DNA from 3 places in the Paenibacillus sp. LX16 genome. Region 3 is predicted to be linked to each of the others. Evidence: riboswitches for the same ligand, from Rfam matches in the RefSeq annotation. Region 3 holds a riboswitch; each other region holds the start of a gene.
The links. Region 3 has a riboswitch for thiamine pyrophosphate ahead of T3H97_RS02160 (ABC transporter substrate-binding protein). Riboswitches for the same ligand answer to the same signal wherever they lie in the genome.

Region 1 (3,441 bases), 1.9 Mb from region 3:
AGCTTCACGGATCGTGACATGCCCCTCTAGCGAACCAGTATGTAGTTTGGCAAGCTCGTCGAGAAAGGCAATCTGGAAGCTGCCTGGCCCTAGCTCTGCGGTACGTGCTGCGGCTCGGGAAGCTGCTGCACTGTAAAATGCCAAGCCTGCTGTACCTGCGAGCAGCAGGTTGGGTTCAACAGCTGCAAAGGCACCTAACACAGAGGTCAGCAGACAGCCTGCTCCGGTTACCTTCGTGAGGAGCGCGTCTCCGCCGCTTATCATTCGTGCTTCGGCTCCATCGGTGATGACGTCCTCTTTTCCAGTAATGACAACCATTGTATTGAGCGTTCGAACAGCCCGAATTGCCAGATCGACATGACCGCTGTCAGCACTGTCACCGGCATCTACGCCTTTAATCTCACGCGCTTCTCCGACAAGATGTGCGACTTCGGCTGCATTGCCCCGTACCAATGAGATTTTGACTTCACTCAGGATTCGCAGTGCTGATTCAGTTCTAAAGCTTGTTGCTCCCGCACCGACCGGATCCAGCAGGACCGGAACACCGTGTGCATTCGCCGATTGTCCAGCAATGATCATGGCATCCACCAGTTCGCGGTTCAGTGTACCGATGTTTAACACGACGGCGCCTGCTATTTTTGCCATATCTGCTACTTCCTCGGGTGCATAGGCCATCACCGGGGAGGCGCCCAATGCATACAGACCGTTGGCCGTAAAGTTGGTGACTACCACATTGGTCATATTGTGAACGAGGGGTTTGCTGTTTTGTACCTTCGTCAGGAGATCCGAATAACTTTTTTTCCATGTACTCATAATGATTATCCTCTCTATAGTTGATGGTTCAACAGGGCATTAAACGTACTTCACACATCGAATCGCCAGGCTGACTATTCCAAGACCGCTGCCTGCATCTGGACCGGCCATTCTTCCTGCTTATAAGCCATGTCCCAGAACTTATATTCCAGCTGGCAGCTCAGTATAAAATGCTCAATCATCCGCTCCCGCTCAGCAGCCGTTGCGTCTTCCGCCCAAGCATCTACACGTTCTCGGAACTTGAGTGTTGTATCATCAAGCTGGTCTCCATAGAAGCCAATCCATTCATAGAACGGATGAGACTCATCCGGCTTTACTTCATCCAGCAGCCTGCGACCAATCTCGGCATACGTCCACATACATGGCAGCAGCACAGCCAAGATCTCGCCCAGGTTGCCCTCATGCGCAACCGTCAGCATGTGACGGATATAGTGATGAGCCGACGGAGCGAGCGGATATCCCTGCAACTCTTCATAGGTCACCCCTGCGACAGCACAGAAATTTTGATGCGGATGAACCTCGCTGTGGAGAATAAAAGAGATTTGTTCATTTAATACAGCCATATCCTCCCGATTCGTGCATTTGGAGATTGCGATGCCGTATATCCGCATGTAGGCGTTCAAATATTCAAAGTCCTGTTTTACATAGTGAATCAGCTGTCCCCTTGTCAAACTTCCTTCAGCAATACCTCTCACAAAGGGGTGCTCAAAAATCGCTTGAAAAATGCCGTCCGCCTGCCGACGGAGTTCTTCTGTAAAACTCAATTTCCCCACCTCCATCAAATTGAAGAGCAAGAAGTCCTGTAAGAAAACAATTCCGGAACAACGCTAAAAAGCCGCCCCGGAAAAATGGGAGCGGCTTCAACAATAGGCCCAATACGCAAAAAAGCGTTTGAAACCTTATATACGAAGGCTCCACTTTCCTACGCTAGTACGAACTAGATCAGGTTCAAAGGGTCCAAGATACGTTCTTGTCTCAGCCATAGCGGCTCCCCTAGTGGACTTCTATTCTTTTGACTATTACTGTACATACGTTCATACGCTATGTCAAACATAGTGTGCAAAATATGAAATTTCCTCTAGTTAGGTGTTTTGGGCTTAGTGAGGGTGATGAATTACATTTTCCACTGCTTTGACCTTGGCATATTCCGGTTTCCACATTGCATCTCGTATAGCTTGTTCCACATTTGAAATGTGTGCCTGAGCTACCTGATCCTGAATCGCTGCTTTCGCTACCGCAACCGCAACAACGTACGAAACTTCGCGTAATTTTCCGATATGAGGGAGCAGCGCACCGCCAGGCGTATTCGAATCTACACCATTGGCAACAGCAACTGCTGCTGCTGTAAACATCGCAGGGGTAATCCTTTTGGCTTTAACCACAATCGCACCCAGACCCAGTCCCGGAAAAACAAAGGCATTGTTCGCCTGTCCAATCTCAAATTTCGTACCGTTATAGGTGACGGGCTCAAATGGACTTCCGGTTGCGATCAGTGCTTTGCCATCGGTCCACCGAATTAAATCCTCGGGTACTGCTTCTGCAAGGTTTGTAGGATTGGACATGGGCATAATGATCGGGCGTTCTACATGCTTCGCCATCTCCTTGATGATCTCTTCAGAAAAGGCACCTGCTACACCGGAAGTTCCAATCAATATTGTAGGCTTCACCTGACGGATGACCTCCAGCAGCGGTATTTTGCCGTCACCCGACCGGGTCCATGAGCTGACTTCATCCTTTTTGCGCACATACGGTTTCTGATACTCCAAAACGTCTTCCATATCTTCCGTTAACAGCCCGCGATAATCAAAGGCCCAAAAGGACTTGAATGAATCATCTGTGGAAAGGCCGTCCTCGATCATAGCACTCCGAATTTGATCAGCGTTACCGATCCCGGCAGCCCCTGGGCCGAAAACAAGTATTTTTTGCTCACGCAGCGGAGTCTTGGTGACACCCACCGCCGAAAGAATTGCAGCCAGGGTCACCGCTCCTGTACCTTGTATATCATCGTTGAAGGTGAGTATACTTTGACCGTATTTTCCTATAATATGGCGTGCATTTACGCTACCCACATCTTCCCAATGTAAAAGCGCCTTCGGGAATTGCGCTAACGTTTTGCTGATAAAAGTATCAATAAACTGGTTATAGGCTTCTCCGCGAACCCGTTTATGGCGGTTTCCGATGTACAGTGGATCATTCAGCAGCTTTTCATTATTCGTGCCTACATCCAGTACAATTGGCAGCACCCGCCCGGGATGAATGCCTGCCGCAGCCGTATACACTGCAAGCTTGCCAATAGCAATGTTAATCCCCCCGACACCCCAGTCCCCAATCCCCAAAATACTTTCGGAATCCGTCACGACGATCAGGTCCACATCCTCGCCGCTCAAACCGGAATTATAGAATGCTTGTCCAATACCGTTCGGATTATCTATCGACAAATATACGCCCCCAGGACGGTTGTACTCGTGACTGTATTCTTGAATCGCAGTTCCTACGGTCGGCGTATAGACTACGGGCAGCATTTCACTCAAATGATCGGTTAGCAGCCGGTAGTAGAGTACGACATTTCGGTTGTGAAGGTCGTTGAGAGAAGCATTTTTACGCAACATGGTGGGTTGTGCCAGAAAC
Region 2 (3,441 bases), 330 kb from region 3:
CATGGGAATCCAGCTTTCTTCGCGGTTAGCCCCATAACCATGGCTGAAAATAATCGTTTTCCGCGATTGATCCGCCGGGATATACCAGCCTTGTACCATGCGGCTACCATCCTTGGCAGGGAAGCTGACTTCCTCATAAGGCATGCTTTTGGCCTGCATCGGATTAGAGTACAGCGGTGCAACGGTGGGATTCGTAAGTACCCAAGCGATGTAAGCATGCAAGGCAATAAAACAAAACAACAGAAAAAAGACGACCGACAGCAGCAGAGCAATCACAACGTGCTTGAACCGCAGCAGACGGGGATTAAAGAGTGGGGTGGACGGCTCCTGAACAGCGGTCTGTAGCTGAGCGTTGCGCTGGGATGTCGAAATCATGTAAGAGCCTCCTTATATAAAATTGATCTTCGTTTCATAGAATTTAGGTATAATTCCACTTGAAAATAGTAGTGTAGATCCGTATAGATACCTATTATCGTATGATGGGGATTATCCAAAGTCAACGCCTGAACCGGAAAAGTAAAAATGATGCAAAGAATTGTCGATGTTTGTTCTCGTTCTGTAATATGGTTGTCACAAAAACATCGGTTTACAGTAGCCGCGACTATTCTATATAATTTATGTAACCATGTTTCATAGTGTGAAACGAATATGGATACAAGAGGAGCGGTTCACGATGGAAGACCGTAAATTAACCGTTCGCGCTGTAGAGCGTGCACTTGATATACTGCTGTGTTTTACTGCAAATTCGGATCTTGGCCTGACGGAGATTGCCTCCAAAATTGGTCTACATAAAAGCACGGTTCATCGGCTGCTGACTACGTTGGAGGATCGGGGCTTTGTCGTTCGGAATGCCGAAACGGAAAAATATCGACTTGGCTTCCGCATTTGGGAGCTATCCACGCATTTGTCCCAAAGTGACGAGCCGGCAGTGCTGTTGCAGCCTGCAATGGAAGGACTACGTGACCGTTTGGGCGAGACGGTCAGCTTGTACTTACGGGACGGTAGCATGCGTATTCGCATACAAGCCGTGCAGAGCAATCAGGCGATCCGCAGGGTCGCGCCTGTAGGTGCGCGTATGCCGCTGGCTGTAGGGGCCTCCAGCAAGGTGCTGGCGGCCTTTATGCCGCCGCAGGAGCTGGAAGCCCTGCTAAGCGGGGATGAATGGCCGCTCTCGGTAGACCCGGAGGTCTATAAAGCCCAGCTACAGGACATTCGCGAGAAGGGCTATGCGACCAGCTATGAAGAACGGGAGCCAGGGGCTGCTGCTGTAGCAGCGCCAATTGTGAACCGGAAGGGACAGGTCACTGCGGCTTTATCTGTATCTGGCCCGGTTAGTCGACTTGCACCCGAGACGCTACATGACTTTGCTCCGATTTTGATCGAAGCGGCGAAGGAAATGGGGCTTATGCTTCCGTAACAAGAATGAACACAGTTGAAGCAAGCAGAGTGATTTGATGGGGAACGTCTCCTTGGTAAAGGGAACCTAAAAGGGTTGCCAAAGCCATAAATTTAAAGTAGTCTGGTAAGGAAGGCGGGATGTCTGTTATATCCGCCTCATGTGAATAGAAGTATCACAGTTACTGGGGGAGCCTGTAATGCCGGGCTGAGATGGAATCGTGCAAGATTCCGGACCCTTTGCACCTGATCTGGATCATACCAGCGTAGGGAAGTAATCGGCCATTGAAATGTATACGCGGCTGCTGTCTACGGTGACGCATTGGAATAGGATTATTCCATATGCGCATTGTCTGGATAGCTGCCTCGTTAGATTAGCCGGTTCCCTGGGGAACCGGCTTTTTTGCATAGATCAGCGCCACCCTGGGAATGGTTCCGGATCGGTGTGTCATTTCATCGAAACGGGAGGAATGGACAATGAAGCCGACAGAAGCAGAAGGAACAAAAGAAGTTGAGGTAGAGAAGACAAACGGGGAGCAAGCCAGTGGGGTAAAACCCTTTCCGGGAAGCCGTAAGGTATATATTCAAGGCTCGCGGCCGGACATTGCCGTGCCAGAGCGCGAAATTGCTCTTCATCCTACACATACGCCGCAGGGCACGGAGCATCATGAGCCATTGCGTGTATATGATACGAGCGGTCCCATGACCGACGAATCCTATCAGGTCGATATCCGTCAGGGCCTGCCTCCATTACGGCGAGCTTGGGCACTGGAACGGGGCGATGTGGAGGCTTACGAGGGACGCGCCGTCCAGCCGGAGGATAATGGACTGAAACCTGGCTCGAAACGGGAGACAGTGGAATTTCCCGGCGTGACCAACCGTCCGCTTCGTGCTTCGCAAGGTCGTACAGTGACACAAATGCATTATGCGCGGCAAGGGATCATTACGCCCGAAATGGAATTTGCGGCGATCCGCGAAGGGGTGGAGCCTGAGTTTGTACGGCAGGAGTTGGCGGCTGGACGAGCCATTTTGCCTTCGAATATCAATCACCCGGAAAGTGAGCCAATGGTCATTGGGCGTCATTTTCACGTGAAGATCAATGCGAACATTGGTAATTCTGCGGTTACCTCCTCCATCGAGGAGGAAGTGGAGAAAATGACTTGGGCTGTGCGTTGGGGCTCGGATACGGTTATGGACCTGTCTACAGGCCGTAATATCCATACCACACGTGAATGGATCATTCGGAATTCTCCTGTACCGATTGGGACTGTGCCGCTGTATCAAGCACTTGAAAAGGTGAACGGTGAAGCAGAAGCGCTGACGTGGGAGTTGTATCGCGATACGCTGATTGAGCAGGCGGAGCAGGGAGTGGACTATTTTACAATTCATGCGGGTGTATTGCTGCGGTATATACCGATGACGGCGAATAGAATGACGGGAATTGTGTCCCGTGGCGGGTCGATCATGGCAGCCTGGTGCCTTGCGCACCATCAGGAGAATTTTTTGTATACACATTTTGAAGAAATCTGCGAAATTATGAAAGCCTATGATGTGGCCTTTTCTCTCGGGGATGGTCTACGTCCAGGTAGTATCTATGATGCGAATGATGAAGCACAGTTTGCAGAGCTGGAAACGTTGGGCGAGCTAACGCAAATCGCATGGAATCATGATGTTCAGGTCATGATTGAAGGGCCAGGACATGTCCCTATGCATAAAATCAAAGAGAATGTGGATTTACAAATGGAGATTTGTAAGGAAGCTCCTTTCTATACCTTGGGACCGCTCACGACGGATATTGCCCCCGGATATGATCATATTACCTCAGCCATCGGGGCGGCGATGATCGGTTGGTTCGGGACGTCCATGCTGTGCTATGTTACGCCTAAGGAGCATTTGGGTCTGCCGAATAAGGATGATGTCCGTGAGGGTGTCATTACCTACAAAATTGCGGCACATGCTGCTGATCTGGCGAAAGGTCATCCACGGGCGCAGCAGCGGGATGATGCTTTGTCCAAGGCACGCTTTGAGTTCCGCTGGCGGGATCAG
Region 3 (3,441 bases):
GCTGCCCAGGATGGAGCGGTTGAAAACACCAGCATGCTACAAGCTACAACTGCTGCTGTAAACCCTTTAAACCAATTTTTACGAAATAACAAAATATACCCCTCCTCATTAAGGTGTATGCTTCATATACATACTTTTGCACATATATGTAAGCCTTGAACCCACCATTTCTATTTTAATCCAACGCCAGACAAAAGAGTAGTCATTTACTTAAATTATTTATGAAAAAATAATTAATTCTCTCAAAAATAAAAAACCAGCAAACCTCCTAAAAAACTCGGAGATTCACTGGTTTATCCATTTATATTCTCATTATTTATTCCACACTTGGCGCTCAGTTTGCTGGCCCACATACTCAATGCGAGTCGGATTCACGTCCAGAATGACATAATCTGGATCATCCGGTCCGGAGAACCATTCCTTCAAGGAATCGTTCCACACTTGTTTGCGCAGCCCCTCATCAGCTGTAATCTGGACGGTAGCCTCCACTTCTACGACTTCCTTCGTACCGCCAACTTCATAACCCAGCAGCAGATAAGCATTCGGATTATCCTTTAGCTCATCCACTTTATGCGTTTTGCGATCTGTCGCCAGATGAATGTTCATTCCATCGTTAAAAAGGGCCATATAGCGTACTTTCGGTTTTCCACCCTCTACCGTACCTAACGAGCAAAATTTGTTGTTATCCAAAGCCTTCACAATGGCTTGTTCTAGTTGGCTACGATCCAATGTTTCCGTTTTACCCACAGTACAACAACTCCTTTTCACGAATTAGAATTCTCTACGGCCATGCCATTTGACACCAGCCCATCTGAATATACCTACGCAGCTGTTCTGAAAATAACATGACCCGATCAGATCGGATTGATTCATGCTCATTTTCAGATCAAAGCTCACAGTAAAAGTGTACCCTGTCGTTCGGCAAATGAACCGTCATCTCTTCCTCCATGCTGGACAGACTCGCATTCAAGGCATATAATCGTCGTAGTAAACCCGAATAAATGAACCCATTAAACCATACAATGCCAGGGGTGCTGGAATCGGCCGGCTGAGAGTGTGTCCCAAGACACTGACCCTTACAACCTGATCTGGGTAATGCCAGCGTAGGAATGCTTAAGCAAGATGTGCCTTTTTTACATAGGACCATCCCTTACTTTGGTATATACAAGCGCAAGCGTCCCGGAAACTCGGGGCGCTTTTTTTGTTGAAGATTAAGTTGTTGGAAAGATCGCGTCCGGCAGATGTTATTTTTATGAAAATGGGGAATATAAGCTGTCTGATTGGACGGATAACGGGTAATTAAAGGAGAGAACACAACGATGAAGCGCATGAAAATGTTAAGCCTGGGACTGATCAGTCTGTGGCTCATGGCCCTGACCCTGACTGCTTGCGGTGGAAGTCCCTCCACATCCCAAGAAGCGGCTCCCGCTACCAACACTCAAACGTCTACTTCGGCAAAGGATCTCAAAGATGTTAAAGTCGTGCTCGACTGGACACCCAATACGAATCATACGGGACTCTATGTTGCCAAGGACAAAGGATATTACGAAAAAGCGGGTTTGAATGTCCAAATTATTCAACCTGGTTCAGGCGGAGCCGATCAAATGGTTGCTTCTAATGCTGCACCTTTTGGTTTCAGCTACCAAGAAGGCGTCACACAGGCTCGTACGCAAGGCGTGCCGCTTGTATCCATCGCTGCGGTGATCCAGCATAATACCTCAGGCTTCGCAGCCCCGGTAGATCGCGGAATTAAGAGCCCGAAAAATTTTGAAGGTAAAAAATACGGCGGTTGGGGCTCTCCCGTAGAAGAAGCGGTCATGAAATCCATCATGGATTCAGACAAAGGCGATGTGAGCAAAGTGAAGATCGTCAACATGGGCAATGCAGACTATTTTACAGCCGTGAAGCGGGATATCGACTTTGCCTGGATTTTCTACGCATGGACCGGAATCGAAGCCCAGCTTCGAGGTGAGCCATTGGATATGCTGTATGTAAAAGATTATTCCAAAAGCCTCGATTACTATACGCCTGTAATTGTGAGCAACGAACAGACGATAAAAAATGATCCTGAGCTGGTCAAAGCGTTCATGGACGCTACCGCACAAGGCTATGAATACACTATCGCCCATCCGGAAGAAGCCGCTGACATCTTAAGCAAAGCTGTACCAGAGCTGGATAAAAAACTGGTGCTCGCCAGCCAAAAATGGCTAAGCCCACGTTATCAGGACGATGCCGCGCAATGGGGCGTGCAAAAAGCGGAGGTATGGCAAAACTATTCGGACTGGATGTACGAACGCAAGCTGCTCAGCAAGCCTTTGGAAGTAGATAAAGCCTTCACAAACGACTTCTTGCCCAAGCGCTGATCATTTGTTAAAACGTTAAATAAGACTGAACTAGAGAAGTGAACGAAGCCCCACTACGCAGTCGGATGGTGCTTCCCATCGCCACCGCCCCCGGATTTCTTAATAAAAACTTATGATTAGTGTAGAAATCCGGGGAGGTTATGCTTCCGAAGCGAGCTTTCCTACGGAAAGCTTTTAAAGCGAACGCTAACGCTTGTACAGCACCATTCCGCCCACTTCGTTCTCGTTCCACTTGGTTTATTCTTTAGTCTCATAGTATCTAAAGCGCAAAAACAGATGCGCTTGTGTGTAAAAATGCCACACAACCTATCAAAAACTAAGGTGCTTTTAGGCGGTTGGCAGCGTAGCGGTTCATTTGAATCTGGAGAAGCGTAGCGCTCGCCTTTGCCGTGGGATTCTTACCTTTTAAAATTCATTCAAAGAACCCCACGGCAACAGCGATCGTAAGATCAAATGAAACGCGAAGCGGTCTCCCCGCCTTAAACCACCCTATTTTCTCAAAACAACTCCACAATAAAGGACAGGTGAATTTTCATGGCTAACACACTACTCAGTATTCAAGTCATCCCTAAAACTCCTAATAACGAGGACTCTTACCCGTATGTAGATAAGGCGATTGAGGTCATTCAGCACTCCGGCGTCAAACATCAGGTGAATCCATTGGATACGACCATGGAGGGCGAGCTCGACGAGTTGCTGAAAGTGGTTAAAGAAATGCACGAGGCTTTGACGGAAGCGGGCAGTCCCAGCGTCATTTCACAGATCAAAATCGCACATAACCCACAAGGCATCAGCATGAACAAGCTGACCGAGAAATATCGCCCATGAATCCGAAAGGCAAGAACGCATCCTGGTGGAAAAGCGTATGGCCGCCCCTTGTGGCGGTCCTCTTCTTTTTAGCGGCCTGGCAGGGGGCGGTTTCCTATTTGCATGTTGAATCCTGGCTATTGCCTGCTCCATCCCTCATCGTACAAGAGGGCATAGCCCAGACGGCGCTGCTTGGTGCCCATACATGGGCTACGATTCGTCTGACACTTGCGGGATTCGCTATAGGGACAGCAACGGGACTGTTGATCGC

Region 1: another riboswitch for thiamine pyrophosphate. It lies ahead of tenA (thiaminase II); the one in region 3 lies ahead of T3H97_RS02160 (ABC transporter substrate-binding protein).
Region 2: another riboswitch for thiamine pyrophosphate. It lies ahead of thiC (phosphomethylpyrimidine synthase ThiC); the one in region 3 lies ahead of T3H97_RS02160 (ABC transporter substrate-binding protein).

Annotation. Positions count from the first base shown of each region.
Region 1 covers NZ_CP141152.1:4,493,749-4,497,189, reverse strand. Annotated here, with positions in the region: gene thiM (hydroxyethylthiazole kinase) at 1-813, opposite strand, end outside; gene tenA (thiaminase II) at 888-1,577, opposite strand; TPP riboswitch at 1,716-1,818, opposite strand; gene T3H97_RS20050 (NAD-dependent malic enzyme) at 1,911-3,441, opposite strand, start outside.
Region 2 covers NZ_CP141152.1:804,749-808,189, forward strand. Annotated here, with positions in the region: gene T3H97_RS03615 (alpha/beta hydrolase) at 1-375, opposite strand, end outside; gene T3H97_RS03620 (IclR family transcriptional regulator) at 674-1,417, shown strand; TPP riboswitch at 1,573-1,685, shown strand; gene thiC (phosphomethylpyrimidine synthase ThiC) at 1,873-3,441, shown strand, end outside.
Region 3 covers NZ_CP141152.1:478,320-481,760, reverse strand. Annotated here, with positions in the region: gene T3H97_RS02170 (bifunctional 2',3'-cyclic-nucleotide 2'-phosphodiesterase/3'-nucleotidase) at 1-92, opposite strand, end outside; gene T3H97_RS02165 (pyridoxamine 5'-phosphate oxidase family protein) at 313-747, opposite strand; TPP riboswitch at 1,018-1,127, shown strand; gene T3H97_RS02160 (ABC transporter substrate-binding protein) at 1,320-2,363, shown strand; gene T3H97_RS02155 (MTH1187 family thiamine-binding protein) at 2,898-3,191, shown strand; gene T3H97_RS02150 (ABC transporter permease) at 3,188-3,441, shown strand, end outside.